3 regions of the Mesorhizobium sp. CNPSo 4689 genome follow, and region 2 is predicted to be linked to each of the others. Evidence: predicted binding sites of a transcription regulator. Region 2 holds the regulator's gene; each other region holds the start of a gene.

Region 1 (4,327 bases), on a different contig from region 2:
CGAGGGGTTCGACGTTGTCTTCGACGCCACCGGCAACACGCAGTCGGTGCAGTCGGCCTTCGCCCATGTCGCGCATGGCGGAACCCTGGTCCTGGTCAGCGTCGTCAAGGACGACATCGTCTTTTCCGATCCGGAGTTCCACAAGCGCGAGATGACGCTGGTCGGCAGCCGCAACGCGCTTGGCGCCGACTTCGACCATGTCGCCGCCTCGATCCGCAACGGCGCGGTGCCACTGGCAAAGCTCGTCACCCACCGGACCACGCTTGGCCAGGCCCCCCTTGACCTCGCCCGCTGGGCGCATCAGAAATCCGGGCTGATCAAGGCCGTCATCGAGATCGGATGAGACGATGCGGATCGACGCACACCAGCACTACTGGCAGATCGCCCGCGGCGACTATTTTTGGATGGGGCCGCATGTCGCGCCGATCGTGCGCGATGTCTTTCCGGCCGATTTGAAGCCGCATCTCGGCGCCGCCGGCATCGAACGCACCGTCGTGGTGCAAGCAGCGGCAACGGTCGCCGAGACCGAATTCATGCTCGACCTTGCCGAGAACGAGCCGAGCATCGCGGCAGTAGTCGGCTGGGTCGACGTCGGCGCCGACGACGTCGAAGCGACGTTGCGCCGGCTGGCGACAAGGCCGAAATTCCGCGGCATCCGGCCGATGCTGCAGGACATCGAAGACACGTTCGACATTTTGAAGCCGAAGCACCTCGCGGCGCTCAGGCTGCTGCCCGAACTGAACCTGCGCTTCGACGCACTGGCGCAGCCGCGCCACCTGCCGGTGGTCGCGGCACTCGCCGACCATATCCCGGACCTGCCTATCGTCGTCGACCATGCCGCGAAGCCATTCATCGCCAAGGGCATTGTCGAGCCTTGGGCAAGCGACATGGCCGCGCTCGCCAAGAGACCGTCGGTGCTGTGCAAGTTTTCCGGTCTGGTCACCGAAGCCGGCCCTAACTGGTCGGTCGCCGGCCTAAAACCCTATGCCGACCACCTCATCGCCTGCTTCGGCCCGGAGCGGCTGATGTTCGGCAGCGACTGGCCGGTTTGCGAACTGGCCGCCACTTACGAGAACTGGCTGGCTGCCGCGAAGGAGCTTCTAGCTGGCCTGTCGCTGGCCGAGCAGAATGCCGTCTTCGGCGGCAATGCCGCGCGTTTCTACGACATTGCCTGATCGTTAGCCGACAATCTGAGCTCCACCCGCTCCGCCGGAAACCGCGACTCGGAAAACTGAATCGGCTGACCGTCGAGCGTCATATTGACCGCAATTGTCACCAGCACGATGGCGCCGGGCTGCAGGTCGAGATCGACCAGATCGGCGGCATCGGCGTGGCGCGCCGACAGCACCGTCGATTGCCTCAGATAATCGTTGATCCCAAAGCGCTTGAGCGAGGCGGTGACCGATCCGGTTTCCGCCATGGCAGCGTCGATACCGGCGAAGCGCTGGGCATCGAACCAGGCGGTAGCGCGCGACACCGGATGCCCGTCGGCTTCGCCGCGCGTTTCCAGGCGGATCACATCAGCGCCCCTGACAAGCCCCAGGGCTTCGGCGACGCGACGGCTGGCCGGCTCGACCGACGACGCGAGCAGGACGATATGCCGTTCGGACGTCTGCCCTTGCAGGCCGGTCGAAAAACGCGTGCGTGCGCCGATCGGGTAGGACAGCCGCTTGCGCGACAGCACGAAGGTGCCACGCCCTTGCTCGGCCCTCAGCACACCGTCCTGCACGAGGGCGGCGATGGCACTACGCACCGTATGGCGGTTGACGCCATAGCGCTCAGCCAGCGCCATTTCCGGCGGCAGCGCGGCATTCTCGGCGAAATCGCCGACGGCGATCGCATGCAGGATCTGGTCGGCGATCTGCCGCCATAGCGAGACGCCACTGCGCCGCTCGATGCTGGCCACTTGCTGCCCAATCATGTCCACCCCAATCTTCCATCGCCCCGATGCTTTCACGCGATGTCATGCACCCGTCATGGACTCGCGCTAGCTAACAGGTATAATTTGTATGGTTGTCTATATCAATAGACAAATTAGCCATTGCGCAAGGAGCAAACCATGCGAGGACAGGAAGCGCGCGATCAGGCCGAACGCAAGGCGATCATGGCGACGCTGGCGCAGTCGCCCGGCGAAGACATCGCCCGTCTTTGGAGCGAAGCCGGCCTGCCTTTGGAAGCCGAACTGCTGCGTGGTCCCGAAACCGGCCTGGTCACGGTGCGCGGCCGCATCGGCGGCGGCGGCGCGCCCTTCAATGTCGGCGAGGCGACGGTCACCCGCGCCACGGTCCGGCTGCCCTCCGGACAGGTCGGCCATTGCTACACGCTCGGCCGCGACAAGCGGAAAGCGAAGCTGGCGGCGATCGCCGACGCGCTGTGGCAGGAACCCGCCCATCGCGAAGCGGTCGAGACCAGACTGGTCGCACCGCTGCGGGCGGCCCTGGTCGAGGCGCGCGACCGGCGGCGTGCCGAGACCGCGGCAACGAAAGTGGATTTCTTCACCATGGTGCGCGGAGAGGACTGATGGAGATAGCGGCTCAATCGATCGAGGGCGGTTTCGCCGATCCGGTGTTCAACGCCCAGACGGTCTTTCGCGCCGTCATGGACGCGATGGCGCGGCCGGGCAGCGTGCAAGCCCTGCCGGCCTTTGCCCGCCCCCCAGTGCCGCTCTCGGCGACGGCCGGCGCCATTGCGCTTTCGCTCTGCGACAACGACACGCCGCTCTGGCTCGATCTCACCTTGCAGGCAGCGCCCGCCGTCAAATCCTGGCTGGGTTTTCACACCGGCGCGCCCTCGGCCAACACCCCGGCTGATGCGCATTTCGCGCTGATCGCCAACCCGGCGGAAATGATGGCGCTCGACGGCTTTTCGCAAGGCACCCAGGATTATCCCGATCGCTCTACGACGCTTATCCTGCAAGTCACCGATCTTGTCTCCGGCGCGCCGCTGTTGCTCGAAGGCCCCGGCATCGAAACCAGCGCGACCATCGCGCCGGCGCAGATGCCGCGTCATTTCATCGAACAGTGGAAGCAGAACAACCAGCGCTTTCCGCGTGGCGTCGACATCATCCTGGCCACCGCCGACAGCCTCGCCTGCCTGCCACGCACGACGCGCATCAAGACGATGGAGGCGTAAGATGTACGTTGCGGTAAAAGGCGGCGAAGCAGCCATTGCAAACGCCCACCGACTGCTCGCCGATCGCCGGCGCGGCGACCGTTCGGTGCCGGCACTTCGCCTCGACCAGATCGTCGAGCAGCTGGCGCTCGGCGTCGACCGGGTGATGAGCGAAGGCTCGCTCTACGACCGCGAACTGGCCGCGCTCGCCATCGTCCAGGCGCGCGGCGACATGATCGAGGCGATCTTCCTGGTCCGCGCCTACCGCACAACGCTGCCGCGCTTCGGTTACACCAAGGCGATCGACACCGGCGCGATGCTGGTCGAGCGCCGCGTGTCGGCGACCTACAAGGACCTGCCCGGCGGCCAGCTCCTCGGTCCGACCTTCGACTACACCCACCGGCTGCTCGATCCCGAGCTTGCCGCCGGCGGCGACGTCGCCGAGCCGCTGCAGCGCGAGAGCGAGGCGCAAGCCATGCCGCGCGTTTCGGCGATCCTCGCCCGCGAAGGCCTGATCGAGCCGGATGGCGACATGCCGCAGGACCATGTCCCCGGCGACATCACCCGCGAGCCGCTGGAATTCCCGATGGCGCGCGACATCCGCCTGCAGGCGCTGTCACGCGGCGACGAGGGCTTTTTGCTGGCGCTCGGCTATTCCACCCAGCGCGGCTATGCCCGCAACCACCCGTTCGTCGGCGAGGTCCGCATCGGCGAGGTCGAACTGGAACTGGACGTGCCGGAACTGCCCTTCGCCGTGCCGCTCGGCAGCGTCCGCGTCACCGAGTGCCAGATGGTCAACCAGTTCAAGGGTTCGGCCAAGGCGCCGCCGCAATTCACCCGCGGCTATGGCCTCGTCTTCGGCCAGAGCGAGCGCAAGGCGATGGCGATGGCGCTCTGCGACCGCGCTCTTCGTGCAAGCGAATTGGGCGAGGATGTCGTTGCCGCGGCGCAAGACGAGGAGTTCGTCATTTCGCATTCCGACAATGTCCAGGCGACCGGCTTCGTCGAGCATTTGAAGCTGCCGCACTATGTCGACTTCCAGGCCGAGCTCGATCTCGTGCGCCGCATGCGCGCCGAGTACGAGGCCCGCGAAAACCCTGCGAAGGTCGAGGAAAAGCGGGAGGCCGCGGAATGATCGAAGGCCTGTCCCATATGACCTTCATCGTCCGCGATCTTGACCGCATGAGCGCGATCCTGACCGGCATCTTCGACGCGC
Region 2 (4,327 bases):
CGACATTCTTGATCTTCCCGCCGTCGATGGCTTCCTTCAGCACTTCCATGGAGCCGGCGAACAGGAAATCGGCGTTCGGATCGGCACCCGAACCCTTGATGAAGACGTAGTTGCCTTCGGGCTTCGCCTTGAACACTTCGCGGGCTTGCATGCGGCCGACTTCCTTGTTGTCGAAGGTCAGGTAGAACACGTCCTTGTTCTCGATCAGGCGGTCATAGCCGACGACCGGAATGCCCTCGTCAAGCGCCTTCTGCACCGCCGGCCCGATGGCCGAGGCGTCCTGCGCCAGCACGATCAGCGCATTCGCACCTTGCGAGATCAGGCTTTCGACGTCGGTCAGCTGCTTGCCGGGATTAGACTGTGCGTCGGCGGAAATGTACTTGTCGCCGGCGGCTTCGATCGCTGCCTTCATCGCCGCCTCATCGGTCTTCCAGCGCTCTTCCTGGAAGTTCGACCACGACACGCCGATGACCTTGTCCTTCGCCTGCGCGACCGACGCCAGCGTCAGCGACATGGCGACACCCGCCAGCATGGCGACTGCAAATTTCTTCATGATATCCTCCCTGCGCCGCGCACGGCGCGACAAACTGACCCGAAGGCCGGCACAAGGCTCTCTTTTTTTCGAGCCTCGAAAAAATACTGATCCAACGCCGAAGCGCTGTCAACATCGATTCTGACGGTTTTTGACGGCCGTCGAATTTTTTTCGGGTCTCGGAATAAATAAATGACAGGACTTCCCGATTCTGCCAATATTCAGTGAGCGCGTCGACGGCCTTCGACGTTCACGAAGCGGCGGCGGCAGGGAGGAGACGCAGGCCATGTCGGTTGGAATCCGCCACGACGATCTACGCCGGCGCAACCGGGCGATGGTGATTTCGGCCGTGCGCAGGGCTGGCCAGCCGTCACGGACCGAGATCGCCGCGACCACTGGCCTCAGCCATTCGACCATTTCGGCGATCTCCTCCGACCTGATCCAGGAAGGCATCCTGACCGAGAGCAAGCCCAGCGAAGCGGCTTCGCTGAAGCGCGGCCGGCCACAGGTCGGCCTCGGCCTCAATCCGGAAGCCACCGCGGTGATGACCGTGGTGCTGTCGCTCAACTTCCTCTCCGTCGCCGTCATCGATTATGCCGGGCAGGTCATTGCCGAAGAGCAACGCCGCCTGGACACGCTGACCATGCCGCGCGACGAGCTGATCGGCGAATGCACGGCGATAGTCCGGCGCCGGTTCGAGGATCCCGATCTCGATGTCCGCAGCGTCGCCCGCATCGCGATGGGCATCCAGGGCATCACCGACACCCATGCCCGCGCCATGCTGTGGTCGCCGATCACGTCGCTGACCGACATCCCCTTTGCCGACATTCTGGAAGGCGAGTTCGGCATTCCCGCTACCATGGAAAACGACTGCAACATGATGGCGGTGGCGCTGCAATGGCGCGATCCCGAACGCTACCGCGACGATTTCATCGCCATCCTGCTCTCGCACGGCATTGGCATGGGGCTGGTGCTGAAGGGCGAACTGTTCACCGGCACTCATTCGTCCGGCGGCGAGTTCGGCCACATGATCCACCGGCCGGGCGGCGCGCTCTGCCGCTGCGGACGGCGCGGCTGCGTCGAAGCCTATGCCGGCAACTATGCCATCTGGCGCAACGCCAGGATGATGAGTGAGGATGCCGAACCGACCGATGTCGGCGACGCCGACATGCGCGCGCTCGCCGCCCGGGCGCGCGAGAGCGACGGGCCGGAGCGCGAAGCCTACCGCAAGGCGGGCGAGGCGCTCGGCTTCGGCCTTGGCAGCCTGTTCGCGCTGATCGATCCCGCACCCGTCGCCATGGTCGGCGTCAGCGCCGCCGCTTTCGATCTGATCGAACCGGCGCTGCGCGAGGCGATTGCCCAGACCGCCGGCGGCCAGCACTCGAAATCGATCTCCTTCGACACCGAGCCGAATGAGTTGCCGCTGATCCGCGAGGGCTGCGCCATGCGCGCGCTTGGCTTCGTCGACCAGGAGATTTTCGCGCCGGGCGTCCAGCAGCGAACGGGTTCGGCAGGAAAGAACGTGGCTTGATCGCGACTTGAGATGTGTTGAGGCCAGGCCGCGCCGTTCGCAGGCCTGAATATCAGCACATACCTAATCTTCCCGGATCGCGTATCCTGCCCCGCGGATGGTGCGGATGACGTCGGGCATGCGGCCATTGTTGACCGCCTTGCGCAGCCGGCCGACATGCACGTCGACCGTTCGCTCGTCGATATAGATCGTCTCGCCCCAGACATTGTCGAGCAGCTGGCTGCGCGAGAACACCCGGCCCGGATGCCGCATCATGAATTCGAGCAGCCGGAACTCGGTCGGCCCGAGCCTGATCTCGCTCTTCTTGCGGTAGACCCGGTGCGACTCGCGGTCGAGCACGATGTCGCCGACCTTGAGCATGCTGGACAGCACTTCCGGCTTGGCGCGACGCAGCAGCGCCTTGACCCTGGCCATGAATTCCGGCGTCGAGAACGGCTTGACCAGATAGTCGTCGGCGCCGGTGGAGAGGCCGCGCACGCGGTCGCTCTCTTCGCCACGCGCCGTAAGCATGATGATCGGCAGCCGCTCGGTCTCGGGCCGCATCCTGAGGCGCCGGCAAAGCTCGATTCCGGAAACCGCCGGCACCATCCAGTCGAGCACCAGCAGGTCGGGAACGTTTTCCTGCAGGCGGATCTCGGCTTCGTCGCCGCGCGTCACCACCTCGACCTGGTAGCCTTCGGATTCCAGATTGTAGCGGAGCAGCACCCCCAGCGGCTCCTCGTCCTCCACCACCATGATGCGTGGCGCTATCATCAGTCGGTTACCCCTGTCATGCAGCCGGCGCGGACATCGCTGTCTCGTCTTGCTTGGGACGATTGGCTGGCAATTGCGAGCCTGTCAGCACATAGTAGGCGTTCTCGGCGATGTTGGTGACATGGTCGCCAATGCGCTCCAGATTCTTGGCGCAGAACAAGAGATGCGTGCAGGCCGTGATGTTGCGCGGATCTTCCATCATGTAGGTCAGCAGCTCACGGAACACCGAGGTGTATTTGACGTCGATGCGCTCGTCGTCGTTCCGAAGCTTGGCGAGTGCCGCGGCGTCTGCGGCGGCGTATTCCTCGATCACCCCTTGCACCTGGACCAGCACCAACTGCGCCATCACATCGATGGAGTGCGACAGGTCGCGCGGCGTGACGCTGAGGCCGACGGTGCCAACGCGCTTGGCGATGTTCTTGGCAAGGTCGCCGATGCGCTCGAGATCGCCGGCCATGCGGATAGAACCGACCACCGCGCGCAAATCGTTGGCCATCGGCTGGCGCTTGGCGATCAGCGTGATGGCGCGGTCGTCCAGCTCGCGCTGGCGCGCATCCATGATGGCGTCGTCGGAGACCACCCTCTGTGCCAGTGCATTGTCGGAATTCAGAAGGGCCTTGGTCGCCCCGCCGACCATCGCGCCGGCCAGTTCGCCCATGTCGGAGATCAGCTTGCTGATCTGCCCGAGATCCTCGTCGAAAGAGGCGACGGTATGATGTTCACCCATGATCCTGTCCTCGTGCCTGAAAGTTGCCGCCGGACCACTCAGCCGAACCGGCCGGTGATGTAGTCCTGCGTGCGCTTGTCGTCGGGGTTGGTGAACATCTTGTCGGTGGCGCCCTCCTCGACCAGATAGCCGAGGTGGAACATGGCCGTGCGCTGCGACACACGCGCCGCCTGCTGCATCGAGTGCGTGACGATGACGATCGTGTAGTTTTGACGCAGCTCGTCGATCAGCTCCTCGACGCGGGCTGTGGCGATCGGGTCGAGCGCCGAGCAGGGCTCGTCCATCAGGATCACTTCCGGCGACACGGCGATGGCGCGCGCGATGCACAGGCGCTGCTGCTGGCCGCCGGAAAGGCCGGTGCCGGGCTCTTGCAGACGGTCCTTCACCTCGTTCCAGATCGCCGCCTTCTTCAGGCTCGATTCGACGATCTGGTCCATGTCGGCCTTGCGCTTGGCCAGCCCGTGGATGCGCGGACCGTAGGCGACGTTCTCGTAGATCGACTTCGGGAACGGATTGGGCTTCTGGAACACCATGCCGACGCGGGCTCTCAGTTCGACGACGTCGATGTTCTTGTCGTAGATGTCCTCTTCGTCCAGCGTGATCTTGCCGGTCACCCGCGCCGAGTCGATGGTGTCGTTCATGCGGTTGAGGCAGCGCAGGAAGGTCGACTTGCCGCAGCCCGAAGGGCCGATCAGCGCCGTCACCTGGTTGAGGCGGACGTCGAGATTGACGTCGAACAGCGCCTGCTTGTCACCATAGAACACGCCGACCTTGTCGCCGCGCA
Region 3 (4,327 bases), on a different contig from region 2:
TCGTCGATACCTCCGAGCACTTCCTCTACCTAGTACGCGACGGCGGCGAGGCCATCCGCTATGGCATCAGCCTCGGCAAGGCCGGTTTCGGATGGACCGGCAGCGCCGTGGTTCAGGCGCGGAAGAAGTGGCCGGTCTGGACGCCGCCGCCGGAAATGATCCAGCGCCGGCCGGAATTGGCGAAATACAAGGACGGCATGCCGCCCGGCCCGCAGAGCCCGCTGGGCGCCCGGGCGCTCTATCTCTTCCACGACGGTAAGGACACGATGTACCGGCTGCATGGCACGCCGGAGTGGGATTCCATCGGCAAGAACGCTTCGTCGGGCTGTGTCCGCTTCATGAACCAGGACATCATCGACCTCTACAGCCGCGTCAACGGCGTCGCGCAGGTCTTCGTGCGCCCGAACCTGTCGCCCGCCGGCAAACTCACCGCCGTGTCGAACAGGACCGCCGAGCCTATCGATGCGGGCGTGCCAAGGGACGCCGAGATCTTGAAGTAAGTGCCTTCACGGCACTCGTGGTCGTCGACAAACGGCTTGAAGGCGGACGCGCTAAACACGTCCGCCTCCAAATCCGGAGCTAGTTCGTGGCGAGGTTCGGCAGCGTGACCTGGTAGACCAGGAACATGGTGTCGACATCGGCGCCATCCTCGGCCTTGTAGGGCGCGCCGACCTGGAAGCCGTCCTGGGTCAGGAAGTCGTTGTCGTTGGCGACGAACAGGAAATAGTCGTCGGGCAGCTTGGGATCGAGCACGCTGACCAGCGACATCGCTTCCCACTTCTCCGAGAGGTTGTTCTTGTCGTTGGGCTTGCCATTGTGCAGGCCGAAGCGGCCAAGCTGGGCCTTGTCGTTGATGTCGATGAACGGCGTCAGCTTGGCCGGCGTCACAGACGGGTCGAGCACGCCCTTGGGCGCCACCGGCTTGTCGGCGGCGTCGAAGGGGCCGCCGGAGATGTCGGTCGCCGCCGAAAGATCGACGACATTGATCTTGCGCAAGAGCGACTCATCGCCCTTCAGGCCCTGGCCGTTGCCGCTGTCGCGGGTCAGCATCAGGAAGGTCTTGTCGGACAGCGCCACGATCTCGCTCTGCGCCGCGACCTTGGTCTTGTCCTTTGCATCCTTGAACACCGGCAGCGGCACGACATATTCATGCGCCAGCTTGAGATGGGCAAGGTCGGAGGCGTCATAGACCAGCGCCCTGGTGTTCTGGCGGGTTGAACCGGAATCGCCGCCATCCTGGCGCGGCGCCGACTGCAGCACGGCAATCAGGAACTTGCCGTCCGGGGTGATCGCCATGCCTTCGAGGCCCTGGTTGTTGTGGCGGCCGGTCTCGGGATCCTTCGGATCGGGCTCGGCGGCACCGGGGCCCGGATTGTCCGAGGCGAAGTTCGGCGTGCCGTGGCGCATCGGCACGAGGGCTACCGGCGGCTGCGTCGCCGACATCAAATGGCCATCGGCCGAGAAGCGGTAGATGTTGGGGCCATATTCGTCGGAGATGAACATGGTGCCGTCGGGCAGGCGCACGATCGCCTCGTTGTCGAGCGCCAGCTTGCCGTTGTCGGCCTGCGGCAGGATCGGCATGTCGCCGCTTGCTGCCCGCACGCCGTTCAGCGGATCGAGGCCGGTGGCATCAGTGCCCTTGTCGTCGGTCAGCAGCATGGTGTCGGCAAGCGTCGCCTTGACGCCGGACTGTTCCTGTCCGGTGGCGGGTGCCGCGCCCGGAGCCGTCGGGGCAAGCTTGATCGAAATCGTGTTGAGGCGGGCCCGATAGTCGGTGGTGCCGACGACATTGTAGCCGCGATCCGGCAGCAGCCAGAGCGATCCCTTGTAGCCGTTCGCGTCACGCATCCAGCCCTTGACGTCGATCGCCATCCCGGAGCCGGAGCCGAAGGTCTCGCCGAACTTGTCCTTCAGGTTGGCCGGGATACGGCCGACGCCGACCAGCCCCTTGTTGACATAGGCGACGCCATCAGCGAGCGCCGGCGTCAAGGCGGTGAACAGAGCAAGTGCCGCGCCAAGCGCGACGGTTCGGCTGAGATGTTTCATGGATATCCCCTTGTGACAAAGCAGCCCGGAGCAGGCGTCGCATTGACTTTGCCTCCAGCGCCTTTCCGCCAAGCGGTCTAGGACGCGAACATGATACTTGCGTGACAGGCGCCATTTCTTCCCTTCTCCCCCTGTGGGAGAAGGTGGCCGAGCGAAGCTCGGTCGGATGAGGGGTGTTGGAAGGATCTCTACGTTGGAGAACTAACCGCTTAAATCCCTCGATCTTCTTACGCTGCGTTTCTTCCGGCACCCCTCATCCGTCTCGGCACTGCGCGCCGATCCACCTTCTCCCACAAGGGGAGAAGGAAGAGGCGTTCTCCCGTCAATCACTCTCCCGCGCGATCAGCTCCAGCGGCCAGACCTCGCGCATGATGCGCGGGCCTTCCTCACCGGCGAAGGTGGGAAGCGAGGCCAGCAGCATTTCGGCCAGCCTTTGTCCCATCGGCTCCAGCGACGGGCGGAAGGCGGTCAGCGCCGGCGAGAAATAGCGGCAGAGCGGGGTGTCGACGATGACGATTACAGCGATGTCGTGGCCGGGCCTGATGCCCATCTCGGCCAGCGCCTTGCAGCCGCCGAGCGCCATGGCGTCATTGTTGAAGATGATGGCGGTCGGCGGATTCTTGGCGCGCATGACCTGCGGTATCACTTCGTAGCCGCCGGCCTCGTTGATGAAACCGTCGGCGATCAGGCCGGGATCGACTTCGATGCCGTGCTTTTGCAACGCCTTGCGATAGCCGTCGAGGAACAGGTAGCCGAAATTGAGGTCGAGAGACGGGCGGATGGCGGCGATGCGGCGGTGGCCGCGCGCTACCAGCCGGTCGACCGCGTCGGCGCCGGCCTTTTCGAAATCGAGGTCGAGCGAGGGGTAGGCGGTGCCGCCGGAGCGGCTGCGGCCGAGCGTGGCGAAGGGGAAGCCGGCCTGGGTCAGATAGTCGATGCGCTCGTCCTCGCGCCGTGTCCAGGCCAGCACCACGGCGTCGGCGCGGCGCGTCTCGACGACACGGCGCAGGCGCTCCTGCTGATAGTCGCCCGGCGCGCCCATCACCACGATCAGGTCGAGGCCGCTTTCGGCGAGCCTTGCCTGCAAGCCGGTCAGGAACGGAATGAAAAAGGGTTCGCCATATTGCTGGTCGCCCGGATGCGGCTGCAGCATGAAGGCGATAGAATGGGTCGAGCCGCGGCGCAGACTGCGGCCGGACTGGTTCGGCGAATAGTTCAGCTTCTTGGCCGCTTCGAGCACGCGCTGGCGCGTGTCGGCGTTGACGTCGGCGCGGCCGTTGAGCGCCCGCGACACGGTGCCGATCGATATGTTCAGGTGACGTGCAAGGTCGTGGATACTGGACGCCAAAGACTTTCTCCCCCGACTTTCGCTAGCACTGGCCGCCGCTCAGGCCAAGGCGGTTGATGACGATTTTCACGAGCGGCCAATTGACATTCTACGCCATCGGGTGTGTTGTCGTAAACGTTTACGGAAAAACGTTTACGGTGATGCCGTGAGTGCCGTGACTTCGGTCTGGAGGGACCGAACGGGGAGGAGGAGCGCTGGATGATGAATGTCGTCCTCGTCGGCTGTGGCGCGATGAGCAAGCATTGGCTCGACGCCGTGAGGCAGATTGATGGGCTCGCCATTGTCGGCCTTGTCGACCTTGACGCCGAGCGGGCGAAGGCGAGGGCGCGCGAATACGAGCTGACCGGCGCCGTCATTGGAACCAGCCTGGACGCGGTCCTCGACCAGACCAGGCCCGACGCGGTGTTCGACGTCGTGGTCCCTGCTGCCCGGCGCGACGTCGCGCTTTCCGCCTTTGCCCATAATTGCCACTTGCTGACGGAAAAGCCGCTGGCCGACAGCCCTGAGAATGCGCGCGCCATCGTCGAGGCCGCACGACGCGCCGGGCGTGTTCATGCCGTCGTGCAGAACCGGCGCTATGTCGCCAATGTCAGGCGCATCCGGCGCTTTCTGGACTCAGGCGCCATTGGTGCCGCGACCAGCATCCATGCCGACTTCTTCGTCGCGCCGCATTTCGGCGGTTTTCGCGAGGAGATGGCGCATGTCCTGCTGCTCGATATGGCGATCCACACCTTCGACGCCGCCCGCTATATGGTCGGCGGCGAGCCGGCAAGCGTCTATTGCCAGGAATGGGAGCCGGCCAGTTCCTGGTACCGGCAGGGATCGTCGGCCAGCGCCGTCTTCGATCTCGGCGGCGGCAAGGTCTTTACCTATGCCGGCTCCTGGTGCGCTGCCGGTTTCCGCACCAGTTGGGAGGGCAGCTGGCGCATCGTC

Evidence for each region. The regulator PhoB, encoded in region 2, activates phosphate uptake and scavenging genes when phosphate is short. The targets are predictions, from matches to a motif close to TGTCATNNANCTGTCAT.
Region 1: the regulator PhoB is predicted to act here: its motif matches at 1,962-1,978, upstream of phnF (phosphonate metabolism transcriptional regulator PhnF).
Region 3: the regulator PhoB is predicted to act here: its motif matches at 2,137-2,153, upstream of AC04SI_RS03880 (esterase-like activity of phytase family protein).

The regions. Positions count from the first base shown of each region.
Region 1 covers NZ_JBWLUZ010000004.1:491,893-496,219, forward strand. The annotation lists gene AC04SI_RS09995 (zinc-binding alcohol dehydrogenase family protein) at 1-343, shown strand, start outside; gene AC04SI_RS10000 (amidohydrolase family protein) at 348-1,175, shown strand; gene phnF (phosphonate metabolism transcriptional regulator PhnF) at 1,160-1,921, opposite strand; gene phnG (phosphonate C-P lyase system protein PhnG) at 2,060-2,521, shown strand; gene phnH (phosphonate C-P lyase system protein PhnH) at 2,521-3,132, shown strand; gene AC04SI_RS10020 (carbon-phosphorus lyase complex subunit) at 3,134-4,246, shown strand; gene fosX (FosX/FosE/FosI family fosfomycin resistance hydrolase) at 4,243-4,327, shown strand, end outside.
Region 2 covers NZ_JBWLUZ010000003.1:458,438-462,764, reverse strand. The annotation lists gene xylF (D-xylose ABC transporter substrate-binding protein) at 1-553, opposite strand, end outside; gene AC04SI_RS07345 (ROK family protein) at 819-2,063, shown strand; gene phoB (phosphate regulon transcriptional regulator PhoB) at 2,127-2,816, opposite strand; gene phoU (phosphate signaling complex protein PhoU) at 2,833-3,543, opposite strand; gene pstB (phosphate ABC transporter ATP-binding protein PstB) at 3,582-4,327, opposite strand, start outside.
Region 3 covers NZ_JBWLUZ010000002.1:225,272-229,598, forward strand. The annotation lists gene AC04SI_RS03875 (L,D-transpeptidase) at 1-500, shown strand, start outside; gene AC04SI_RS03880 (esterase-like activity of phytase family protein) at 580-2,046, opposite strand; gene AC04SI_RS03885 (LacI family DNA-binding transcriptional regulator) at 2,369-3,394, opposite strand; gene AC04SI_RS03890 (Gfo/Idh/MocA family protein) at 3,593-4,327, shown strand, end outside.